Regions from separate parts of the Peribacillus sp. B65 genome, predicted to be linked through region 1. Evidence: riboswitches for the same ligand, from Rfam matches in the RefSeq annotation. Region 1 holds a riboswitch; each other region holds the start of a gene.
The links. Region 1 has a riboswitch for thiamine pyrophosphate ahead of thiC (phosphomethylpyrimidine synthase ThiC). Riboswitches for the same ligand answer to the same signal wherever they lie in the genome.

Region 1 (4,216 bases):
GCGGTAATCCGAAAGAAGAGCCAATGCATTACGGAGAGGTATTTGGAACATGGGCATTTCTAACAACTACAAAAGGACTGATTGCCTGTCATCAAACTATGCTTAATCATACTGGCGACAAGGGCCAGCATAAATTACTTGTTGAAGTGATCAATCAAGGGAAACAGGAACATGACCAACTTGAATCATTATTAAAAGAAAATAACGTAGGACTGCCTCCGTCACCACCTGAAAGGCCTAAAGCTAATTTGGAGGATATTCCAGTCGGGGCACGTTTTCAAGATCCTGAAATCTCTGCTTCAGTATCAATCGATATTAATGCAGGATTAGTTGCTTGCAGCCAAATCATGGGTCAATGCATCAGAGAAGATATTGCACAGATGTTCGCACAATTCCATACGAATAAAGCTGCATTGGGTGCTGACTTCCTAAGATTGAATAAGGAAAAAGGCTGGCTGTCCCTCCTCCTCTTCATATTAATAAAACAAGCATGTAAATATAATCAAATATCCCCTAATCATGTTGACATCGTGATTGGATGCCCAACATGATTAAGGGGTTAATTCCGATAATGAAAGGACGATTAAGGAATCATTACCATTGCAGACTTTCGATTAAGTGGCACTTTGTGCATTGTTGACTATAATCAGTTTTTACAAATTCATGATTACACTTCTCGCGAAAAATGTTCAGCTCCCTTTTCAGTTGTTCCAATTGAGTTTCCAACTGTTTCATTTCAACTTTTATTTGGATTACCCGATTCATCGAATTCTCCCTCTCATCGGAATCATAAATAGATTTCCCCGTCCGTTTTCCTAAATTCATTCGCTTTTTCTTTAAGACCTTCATCGATTACCGACTCAAAGCCCAGACCCTTTTCCTTCGCCAAATCACGGATGTCTTGAGAAATCCTCATACTGCAGAATTTGGGTCCGCACATTGAACAGAAATGGGCTGTTTTGGCACCTTCAGCCGGTAGTGTTTCATCGTGATATTCAACTGCCCTTTCAGGATCGAGGGAAAGATTGAATTGATCTCTCCAACGAAATTCGAATCTAGCCTTCGAAAGGGCATCATCCCGTTTTCGTGCCTGGGGATGGCCTTTAGCAAGATCAGCTGCGTGGGCTGCAATTTTATAAGTAATGACCCCTACACGAACATCCTCTTTATTCGGAAGCCCCAAATGCTCTTTCGGTGTCACATAACAAAGCATGGCCGTTCCAAACCATCCAATCATGGCAGCACCAATCGCAGAAGTGATATGATCGTATCCAGGAGCTATATCCGTTGTCAATGGTCCCAGGGTATAGAATGGTGCTTCTTGACAGACTTCCAGCTGCTTATCCATATTTTCTTTAATCAAATGCATCGGTACGTGACCGGGTCCCTCCACCATGACTTGAACATCGTGCTTCCAAGCAATCTTCGTCAGTTCCCCAAGTGTTTCCAATTCAGCGAATTGAGCCTCATCGTTTGCATCTGCAATGGAGCCAGGACGGAGGCCGTCACCTAATGAGAAAGAGACATCATACGCCTTCATGATTTCACAAATCTCTTCAAAGTGAGTATAGAGAAAACTTTCTTGGTGGTGGGCCAAGCACCATTGTGCCATGATGGAGCCCCCCCGGGAAACGATTCCCGTAACTCGCTTTGCTGTCATGGGAATGTATCGCAAAAGCACTCCGGCGTGTATCGTGAAGTAATCCACACCTTGCTCAGCCTGCTCGATTAATGTATCCCGGAAAACTTCCCAATTTAAATCTTCCGCGACTCCATTCACTTTTTCCAATGCTTGATATATCGGAACCGTCCCAACTGGCACAGGAGAATTCCTGATAATCCATTCCCGGGTCGTGTGAATATTCTTACCGGTGGAAAGATCCATTATGTTGTCTGCACCCCAACGTGTAGCCCAAGTCATTTTCTCCACTTCTGCTTCAATCGATGAACTAACAGCGGAATTTCCAATATTCGCATTTATTTTCACATGAAAATTACGTCCAATGATCATGGGCTCACTTTCAGGATGGTTAATATTCGCCGGAATGATCGCCCTCCCGCTAGCTACCTCATCTCTTACAAAATCAGGGGCTACATTTTCCCTGATCGAGATGAATTCCATCTCAGGAGTTATGATACCTTTTCGGGCATAATGGAGTTGGGTTACGTTTTGCCCTTTCGCTGCACGCAATGGTTTTCTTTTCAATCCCGGAAAAATTTCTGCTTTCGTTTGTGACTCTTTTTTATACCCGTTATCTTCGGGCTTTATTTCACGCCCTTCATACTCTTCAACATCTTCCCTTTCCAGAACCCAGCTGCGTCTAATCGGGGCAAGACCTTTATGAATATCAATGGGATATTCTGAATCCGTATAAAAGCCGCTTGTGTCATATACTCGTAAAGGCGGATTCTCCTCTTCGCCGAATGAACCTGTAGTCGGACTTAGCTTAATTTCACGCATGGGCACCCTAATATCGGGTCTAGATCCCTCAACATACACTTTTTTACTCCCGGCAAAACTGGACATAATTGAAACGTTCATGTCATTTACTGAATTACTCATCATGATTTCATTTCTCCTTTTTAAGTTCATTTAAAAAGGACAAAATCCAATCCATTTCGCACGAAAAAGCCAGATCTCATATTTAAGACCTGGCTAACGTTAGTATGGCTACAGAAATGACCAATTGAAATGTCATTGTTTAGTAGATTCTAACTTCCCCACGCTGGTATGAACCAGATCAGGTCCTGAGGGTTAAGAAGCTTAAGCGCTTCTCTCTCAGCCCAACTTTTATTGGACACCCCTAGTCTGAATAATTTAATTGATTACAGGGTAACTATATCTCACCCTTTGCATTCTGTAAATAATTTGAAAGACCTAATATTTTCATTACAACTATCCAAAATTTATTATTTGAAGAAGAGCCGTTCATTAATTTCCCAGGCTCTCAAGGATAGGGTAAAGCTCCTCTAAATGCTTGATTTCATAGGTTGGAATCACTTCATTCCGTTCCTTATCATGGCGATTTATCCAAACCGACTTTATGCCTACCCGTGATGCTCCAAGGATATCCGTCATTAAATTATCGCCGACCATCAATACTTCATCCTTATCAAGCTCCATGATCCCCAAAGCATGCTCAAAAATGGAGGCATCCGGTTTACCTCTTCCAAATGCGCCTGAAATCACGATTTGGTCGAAATAAGGAACCAGTTCAGGCGTAATTTCAAGTTTGGTATTTTGCAGCTCAGGAGATCCGTTCGTAAGCAATAGCAACTGATACTTCCCTTTTAATTCATCCAGAACACGGAATGTTTCTTCATAGATAAATGGCTTTTTGCGTCTCTCCGCAGGGAAACGTTCTGCCAGTTCAAGTCCAAAATCCGGGTCATCGATCCCTAATGCCAATAACCCTCTCGTCCACGCTTCTTTCCGATAAGCCGGTGCAATCCCGGCCATCTTCCTGAATTCATCATGATCATCCTGAAAATTTCCCCATAGCCCCTCAAATGGGTTGATTCCGATCATTTGGGTGAATGCATATGTATCGTAAGAAGAATAAAGCTCACGCGCTTCCTTTCGCACAGCTTCTTCAAAATCCTCGACATTCAGATCATATTTCTCCTTGGCCACTTCACATGTGGCCACAAAAGCCTCTTTTACACTTTTCTGATCCCATAGTAATGTATCATCTAAATCAAAAAAAACTGCCTTCAGCAAAATGTCCACCCCTCTTTCCCTATTATTGAATTCGTAAAAATTACACTATTACAATAATAAACCACAACCAATAAAAAAAGAATAACTATTCGGAAAATGACTTACCTTTTCTAGTGGGAAACCCTTATCCACTTATCATCTTTCAAATACATACAGCTTTCCATTACTGGCAATCTTGAATTTGGGACCGGTGAACCCCCGTCGGATCAGCTCTTTCCTCATATATACCATGAGGGCGGCATGACTCACGATCAAAACATCCCTTTCCCCCTTTGCAAAGACTTCATCCAATACTTTATTGATCCTTCGCTCTGCGATCTTAATTTCCGCCCTTGTCTGCTTGTTTAACACCGAGCAGCAACGAATCCAGATGGCCCAAAGGATGAATGGCAGCTTTACCCTTCCTTTAAGAGGCGGGGAAGGTATTTCCCGCAGCTCCTCCATCCGGTGAACCGGACCTGGATAGATATGTTCCGCTGTCTTGACAGCTCTCGA
Region 2 (4,216 bases), 490 kb from region 1:
ACCGCACCCATTACGCTATAGGTGGCCGAAATTTTCAGGCCGGAGAAAATGAACGGGATTGAGTGAGGAAATTCCAGCTTCCAAAATAACTGGTTTTTCCCCGCTCCCATCATCTTGAAATAATGCTTAAGTTCGTATGGTGTCTGGCGAAAACCGTCCAATGATGCAACCGCAACCGGAAAAAAACATACGAGCGAAATCACTATTAGCTTAGGCAGCATGCCAAAGCCAAACCAGATCACCAATAGCGGGGCCAAAACTATGATAGGTATATTTTGTGATAGTATGAGCAGAGGATAAACCGCGTCCTTCACACCTGGAAATAGGTGTAAGGTTGCAGCAACCAATAAGCCGATGCAGCTACCAATAAAAAAACCCGACAACGCAAGCTCGGTTGTCGATATAAGGTGTCCGTAAAGATTGCGCGACGACTCAATTCCTTCAATGAAAATGGCCGATGGAGCGGGAAGCAGCCATTGTTCAACCTTCAATAAGACTGTCACTGACTCCCAAACTATCAGCAACAATAATAAAAGAAAGAAGGGAGCCCCCTTCTTCCAAATTCCCCTTCCGATCATGCCCGATATTTCTCCGTTAACGTATCCATCGTAATCCCGCTTGGTTGATATAATATTTTCACTTGGGAAATGACATTCGGCGATCCTATTTCAATCATTCTTACATTCATTTTTTCTATCACGGCAAAAAGTTCGGAAAGCTCGCCCTCCATTGTCGTTTCAAGGGGGTGAACCTCATACTTGACACCAGATTCTTCAATGATCTTGATTGCTTCATCGACCATAGGGATGACATTTTCCCCTTTAGGAATAATTTGTATACTAATTAATGAATTGGCCATCGTATTTCCTCCTATTTTGGTAAAAATTCATTGGTAAATGCCTTTTCAGGATCGAAATCACCTTCAAGAAGCTTGTTTTCTGTCATCCAATCACTGTAATTCTTCCAGATTTCCAGTTTTTGTTCACCCCAACGCGGAGCATCATCCTGATACTTGGCTGCAAGCCACTCCTGGCTTTTCTTAACTAGTTTTGCATCAAGATCCGGCGCAGACTTAATTAACATGTCTGCTGCATCAGCAGGATTCTTAATCGCAAACTGGTACCCTTTTGATGCTGCATGAACGAATGCTTTAACAGTTTCGGGATCTTCTTTTATCATCTTTTCATTTGTAGTCAAAACAGGAGTATAGTAATCAAGCTTATCAGAGTATTCGGTTAAGTAAACCATATTAAGCTTTTCATTTCGCAACTCAGCCTCAATGCCTGTCCATCCATAATAAATCCAGGCAAAATCTATATCCCTTTTAACCGAAGTGAAAAAATCCATGTCTCCTGTATTGACTATATCCACTTTATTTACATCCGCATTTTCTTTTTTCATGAGTGAATCAATAATGGCCTTTTCAACCGGAGAACCCCAGCCACCATACGTTTTCCCTTCAAAATCCTTGGGAGTTTTAATGTCCTTTGCCTCAGGGGAAGCGAATCCAGAGGTATTATGCTGGATGACTGCAGCAATCGAAACAATTGGCACGCCCTGCACGCGGGCCTGTGTTATGCCCTCCTGGTAGCTCACGCCAAATTCAGATTTTCCTGAAGCGACAAGCTTATCCGCTCCAGCTTCACCTGGCATGATAATTTCCACATCAAGACCTTGCTCTTTAAAGTAACCTTTTTCCTTTGCAACATACAATCCTGTATGGTTTGTATTCGGTGTCCAATCGAGCACGACCGATACCTTTTTTAATTCTTCATTTTTAGATGCTTCTTCTTTTTCATTAGTTCCGCCTGCACCACATCCAGCCAAAAGGAACAACGAAGTTAACAGTGGTAAGAATTTATTCAAGTTATTATCCTCCTACACATCATATAAGATCCATATGCCGGAACCATAATGGGGCTCCAGGGTCTATTCAAATACTGGATAAAAAGCAAAAAACGCCCGAAGATGAATTCGGACGTTAACATACAAAACAGAAAGTCAGTAATAATATGTTCCCTCCGCTGGCATCACCCAGATCAGGTTCAAAGAGTCAGCATCTAAAGGATGCAATCTCAGCCAGCAGTACTGGCCCCCCTACATTTCTCGCACATATGAACTTTTCTCTCTCATTATATCAATTCATAGGGAAAAGGGAATACTAATTTGCTTCTTATCACTAATTTGAAAGGTATTCCTTACTCTTAAGGATATCTAGCAAAACATCTTTTGGAACGAAAATCATTGAAATCAATGTAATTCTGCCTCTTTTCATTCCAATCATTCTTGACTGCAGCGGTGGCTGACAATTTCTAAATAGTCATTTCTTTGCATGCATTCATATAATGAGCATTATCTGTAGACATTTATGTTTACTGGTTTTATAAACCGTTAATTTAATAAGCAAAAGGTGGATATGATCATGATAAAGATTAATCACAGATGGTTAGATGTCAGTCACATCCAACCAGGAATAGCATCTGCTGAGTCGCTTGAAATTCTCCAATTGCTGGATGAAGATACTAACGTTTTTGAATACCGGAATTTTGGAGAGTTTAATTTCGATATACAGCTGAGGAACCGAGTCATAGAAGCAGCTATTGCGTTGGATAAAAGCGGTCCAGAATTTTCCACACTTGAGGAATCTCAATCCAATCAACAATATTGGCACCTTTCAAAGGATGGCACCTTTACCCTTCAGCCAGGGATTCTCCCTCATGCTGCACTCGTTGACATTTTCATGAATGGAAGGCTTTATGCCTTCGAATGCGGGACAGCAATCGTCGTCACTTTTTTAAAGGCCATTTTGGATTCAATCGGCCCTAGGAATTTCGATTACCTTTTTTCAAACCTATTTTTATATGACTGGCGCCCTCCACAGAACATGGAACTTAATATTCACAAAGGGAGGGATTATTTACCAGGCGATTGTGTTTACTTCATAAACCCTGATCATGACGAGACAACTCCTGAATGGCAAGGTGAAAATGCCATATTATTAGGGAATAACCTCTTTTATGGCCACGGGATCGGGATAACGACGTCACAGGGAATCATCGATGAATTAAATAGCAATAGAAAGCCGTACGCAACCATATCAGCATTCCTGACAACGCATATCATTTTCCTGGATAGTTCCTTCTATAGACAATTCCAACTAAATATCCCCCGAGCAAAGCCCGATCACTGTCCTGCCAGCCTTTCCAATTGTATTGTTTCTGAAATAGGTTCGAAGATTTACCTTTCATGACCTCTTTGTTTTATATACCCGCATAAAAAAATGCTTGGGGAGAGATCTCCTCCCAAGCATTTTTTCTTATTCATGCACCAATATTCCCTTTGCCTTTAAGCCTGCGGGCATTCGCCTGACCCCATTTCGTTATGGATAGTGTATAAACGGCCAAGGCTGACCATATGAACAAAAAGGCTAAAAGATGTGCTTTGGTAAAACTTTCATGATAGATGAATACGCCTATTAATAAAGATAAGGTCGGAGCGATATACTGAAAAATGCCAAGCATCGATAACGGGATCTTCTCCGCCCCTTTCGCAAAATATAAAAGAGGCAAGGCCGTGGCAATCCCGCCGCCCACCAGCAGCAAGCTTGTGCTTCCCGCTGTAAAGAACTGCATTTCTGATTGGTTCATCAAGTAAATCAGGTAACCTAGGGCCAGAGGCGTTACCATCATTGTTTCAAGAGTCAGCCCGATCGCCGCTTCAGCCTTGATCATTTTTTTTGCCAGACCGTATAATCCAAAGGTCATGGCCAAAACAAGAGAGATCCACGGGATCGTGCCGAAATGAATGCCCAGGATCAAGACTCCGATTCCTGCAAGCAGGAATGAAATGATTTGGGCCCCGCTCAATTTTTCTTTTAAGACTATCACTCCCAATAGTACACTGACTAGCGGATTGATATAATATCCAAGGCTCGTGTCGAGGATCCGTCCTGTATTAACGGCCCAGATGAACACTCCCCAATTAGCTGTAACAAGCAGTGACGCCGTAAGTAATGCCACAAAGAGTTTGGGATTTCCCAATATGTTTTTGACATAGACAAGAAACGCCTGCCATTTTTTCATGAACATCAATAAAACCAGCATGAACACGAAAGACCATAATACCCTCTGAGCTAAAATTTCTATTGCACCGACTCCCTGAAGGAACTTCCAGTAAATCGGCACGATTCCCCACATCATGTAAGAAAGGGCTGCAT
Region 3 (4,216 bases), 3.2 Mb from region 1:
TTTCCTCTTTATTCCGAAAACCGCTAAAGCCTTGCACATTCATAAGAGGTGAATCATCTGTAAATGGGTGTTCCCGAATCGGTGCATAATTCTGTATATATTCACCCCAAACACCTGGAAACCAAATTCCAGATTCCTTCATTTCATTTTTATATAGTGAAAGAATGGTGTCTCTTGGACCATCAGCTATGATTTGACCATCATCGTTAAAAAGCACGATTCGTTCGATGAATTCTAAAACATGGTCAATTTTATGCTCGACGATAATAACCGTTTTGTCTCGTCCGACTTCCTTCAGCAATTCCCAGATTTCTTTCGTTCCTTCCGGATCAAGCATGGCGGTTGGCTCATCTAAAAATATCACTTCTGGTTCAAGGGCCAATACTGAAGCGATTGCCAGACGCTGTTTCATCCCGCCTGATAATGTTTCAATACTTGTATGGCCCAAGTTCAAACCTACTTTAAGGAAATGATTTTGAATCTTCTCTTTCATTTCTTCTTTAGGGACGGAAAGATTCTCAAGGACGAAGGCAATTTCCTCATCGGCAAATGGCATGCAAAACTGACTATCAGGATCTTGAAAAACATACCCCCACGAAGAAGGGCATTTCAATTTTTCCGCTTTCATCGGTACTTCGATGGAATTCGGAATCAATCCGCTTAACACTTGTAAAAGGGTCGACTTACCACAACCTGATGGCCCCAACAATAGCACTTTTTCTCCTTGATCAAACGTTAATGATAGGTCCTTGAATATCAAAGATTCATCACCGGGATATTTCATTCTTAACTTTTCAACAGAAACGATTGGTTCCATGGCCCTCAACCTCTACTTTTGATCCAGTTCTGCATAATCTTTATTTGAAACCGGACGCACAAGATTTGTTACTCCTGTTGCTTCCAGGACTTTAACTAGATAATAAGCGGTCACACCTGCAAAGAATATGGAACCCACAAACCTCGCTATCATGAATAACGATAGATTCCAAGTTGAAAGCGCACCTATTTCCCCGTATGCAAAATCCATAATAACTGATGCCAGGCAGGAAGCTATCGCAGCTAAAACGGCCACCGGCATATTGAATTTTTTATATTTGAAAGCCATGAACACCAGTTCCGCGAACAAACCTTGTACCACCCCATATAACAGTACGGTCAGCCCCCATGGTGAACCAAGGAAGAACTCCCCGGAAGCTGCAGCTATCTCCGCTAAAAGTGCCACACCCGGTTTCCGTAAAATTAAAAAGGCGACGGGGCCAGCTATAAACCACATTCCATAAATAAGTTGATCCAGATGTAATCCTAACGGTTTAACGGAATAATAAATCGAACCCCAAAGGATATAAACGATTCCAAATGCTACCGCAATCACGATCGTGACCAATATGTCCGTTAATTTCAAACCTTTTTTCATTGTTTCATTCCCCTTTATACTTCTAGTGTTTCCTTATGCACAGGCCATGTCTCTAAACGATAAGCCATTTCCCAAAATGAGTATTCATATTGGCTGCTGAGGATAAAATGCTCTTTCATTCTTTCCTTATCTTCGTCTGTCACTTTTTCAGCAATCTCATCAAGCCTCGCAATTTGTTCTTCCACCAAAGTGCGGAACCACTCCCCTCCGTAAGCCGCTATCCATTCTTGATAAATCGGCTCCTCCGGCATGCACCCTTGCAGCTTTTCACCTATTTCATAATAAAGCCAGTAACACGGCAAGATAGCTGCAATAACATCTCCTAAATGTCCCGAATAAGCCGCACGATACATATGGGAAGTATAAGCATAAGCGGTCGGGGCTGGTTTGAAATTATCCCGTTCTTCTTTTGTGATCCCTAATCTCTCAGAAAAATTCTCATGAAGCTTCAACTCCGCTTCATATGTTCCTTGTGCATGGCCGGCAAGCCTGCTTGTTGTATGTAAATCAGTAGCTTTAACTGCTCCTAAAGCTTGAACCCTAGCAAAATGAGATAAATAATAGGAATCTTGCATAACATAGAAACGGAAACACTCCAATGGCAATGTGCCATCTCCTATTCCTGCAACAAACGGGTGATTAAAGCTAGCTTCCCAAATGTGATCCACTTCCTGACGAATTTCCTCTGAAAACTTCATGACCATTACCTCCAAATTATATTTTTTGAATGAATGTTACGGAAAAAAACTTTTATCACCCCTTTTTTTGCAAACAAAAAACCACTTTCTTAAACGTAAAGAAAGTGGTTGTACTTGAAATAATACAGAAACGTATTGTTCCAGACCCCACTTCCCTACGCTGGTATAAACCAGATCAGGTTCTAAGGGTCTTAAAGTCATACTTTAATCTCAGCTTCTGCGGTAAAAATCAACTTTCACCTATAAAGCACCCCTAGTGGTACAAATTGTATATTAAATTTCATTTGCCTTTATATTAACACGATAAATCCAATTGTCAAACGTATTAGAAAAAGTTTTCAACTTAATGATTTAGGGTTACTAACCTTTCAATCTTGCATATACACCAGTTACCCGGCAGTTTAACGGCACTTTAATCAATGGGTTTCATTACGTAATTTCCTCGTGAATTCTACTGTTTTACTCGTGAATTCAGCTACTTACTCGTGAAATTGATTTTTCTTGGGATTTTTGCGGCTTTACTCGTGAGTTTAGCTACTTTACTCGTGAATTCTTTTATTCTCTAAAAAACAATATTATACATTCGATGTTGCTTTTAGTTTTAATATTTTGCTCGATCTGTAGTATATCATAGCTGCCATACTTCTCTTTCACATAACGCCGAGGCAGCCATTATGCTCGGAACAGTGAAGGCCATGAATGCATTTTGTGGTGAATAGTTTGCAGCCAGCAGTAATCCTATTAATGTCGGGGCAACAATCGCGCCAATTCTACCAAAATCCAAGGCCCAACTATCCCGGTGGACCTTATCTCCCGGGGATAATACTCGGATATATACGTATTGGCCAAATTCATCGTGCCTACTGTACAGGCACCTCCAAAAGCGATCAGAATGCTGCATTTGAGGTCAAACCTAATATGACAAAACAATCAGTACCCATTGCACAGAGGGATAAAAGTACTCTTCTATGGCCTATTTTCCCAACTAAGTACCCTCCAATTAACGATCCGCCAATTTGTCCTATTCCCGATATAAGATTGAAAGATAAACTGGATTAAAGGCCGTATCCGGACTGCCCATGACGGCCCCCCTCCTTATTCAACTATTAAAATTACTTGTTAACCGCATTGACGGCTACTTGCATCGGTTTGTTAAGTACTTTTTACAAACTGTTTAGCAGAGCCCATTTTCCCTCGATAAAAAAGTAAGCGCTTCCAAATATTCGGAATGTAACTCCTGGATTTCACCTATGAACAATACATGATCACCAGCATCATACTCTCCTCATGGTTTGCATTCCATCCAGGCAACACTTCCATTTATTTTTGGCGAAATTCCCTTGTTATCCCAGTCGGTTTTAAGCGTTTCCTATTTGCTGCCCGCAAATTGCCATGCAATGGCTTCCTGTTCATCCGACAAAATATTAATGGTAAAAGATTTATCTTTCATGCTAGTGCAGGCTTTTGCTTCTTTATGAATACTAAAGCAAGCGGTGGATCCAAGGAAACCGAAGGAAAAGAATTCACAGTAATCCCCTTTTGAACTTTCCATCAAACCAGCTCACTATTGTGACGCCGGTTAGGGATTTCCCAAATTCTCAACTCGCGCCCATCCACCTCATCACCTCCTACTCTTTTATTATGAATTCATTATAGTAAACTTAATATTTTTAAAAACCATATAATTTCATAATGTGAAATTACAGGAAAAATTTATAATTGTGAACTATCAAAAGAATTCCCCGAAGAAATGACTTTCATTACCGCATTATCAAAAATCAGTGTTAAACTATCCATGTTCATTCATATTTCCAGCTTAATTAATAACGGACTTTTTTGTTCTTGACTTGAATAGATGAAAGTGGTGAGGAAAGTTTCAATTTTGCGTACATTTAGAAAGTTCTACCAATTTTTCGTGGATATACCTTTAAAAAAAGGAGTGGTTTTGAATTACCGTTACGAGGTAAAAGCTGTAATCGGAACAGGAAGCTACGGTATTATTTATCTTTGCAATGATTTGAAAAAAAAAGAAAATATAGTGATCAAGCAACTCCGGAAAAGTAAACGCCGCAGCAAAAAAGAGCTGAAGCAGTTTGAAAATGAA

Region 2: linked by a shared signal. The riboswitch ahead of ACSR9O_RS19715 (ABC transporter substrate-binding protein) and the one ahead of thiC (phosphomethylpyrimidine synthase ThiC) in region 1 are both predicted to bind thiamine pyrophosphate.
Region 3: linked by a shared signal. The riboswitch ahead of tenA (thiaminase II) and the one ahead of thiC (phosphomethylpyrimidine synthase ThiC) in region 1 are both predicted to bind thiamine pyrophosphate.

Annotation. Positions count from the first base shown of each region.
Region 1 covers NZ_CP195840.1:4,536,357-4,540,572, reverse strand. The annotation lists partial or broken gene ACSR9O_RS22205 (DUF3231 family protein) at 1-496, shown strand, start outside; gene thiC (phosphomethylpyrimidine synthase ThiC) at 788-2,566, opposite strand; TPP riboswitch at 2,702-2,816, opposite strand; gene ACSR9O_RS22195 (HAD family hydrolase) at 2,933-3,721, opposite strand; gene ACSR9O_RS22190 (histidine phosphatase family protein) at 3,857-4,216, opposite strand, start outside.
Region 2 covers NZ_CP195840.1:4,047,589-4,051,804, reverse strand. The annotation lists gene ACSR9O_RS19725 (ABC transporter permease) at 1-578, opposite strand, end outside; gene ACSR9O_RS19720 (thiamine-binding protein) at 575-859, opposite strand; gene ACSR9O_RS19715 (ABC transporter substrate-binding protein) at 871-1,866, opposite strand; TPP riboswitch at 2,000-2,109, opposite strand; gene ACSR9O_RS19710 (TGL-type protein-glutamine gamma-glutamyltransferase) at 2,423-3,250, shown strand; gene rarD (EamA family transporter RarD) at 3,321-4,216, opposite strand, start outside.
Region 3 covers NZ_CP195840.1:1,329,452-1,333,667, reverse strand. The annotation lists gene ACSR9O_RS06495 (ABC transporter ATP-binding protein) at 1-817, opposite strand, end outside; gene ACSR9O_RS06490 (ECF transporter S component) at 830-1,414, opposite strand; gene tenA (thiaminase II) at 1,429-2,112, opposite strand; TPP riboswitch at 2,248-2,377, opposite strand; gene ACSR9O_RS06480 (hypothetical protein) at 2,741-2,896, opposite strand; gene ACSR9O_RS06475 (hypothetical protein) at 3,482-3,664, opposite strand; gene ACSR9O_RS06470 (protein kinase domain-containing protein) at 4,052-4,216, shown strand, end outside.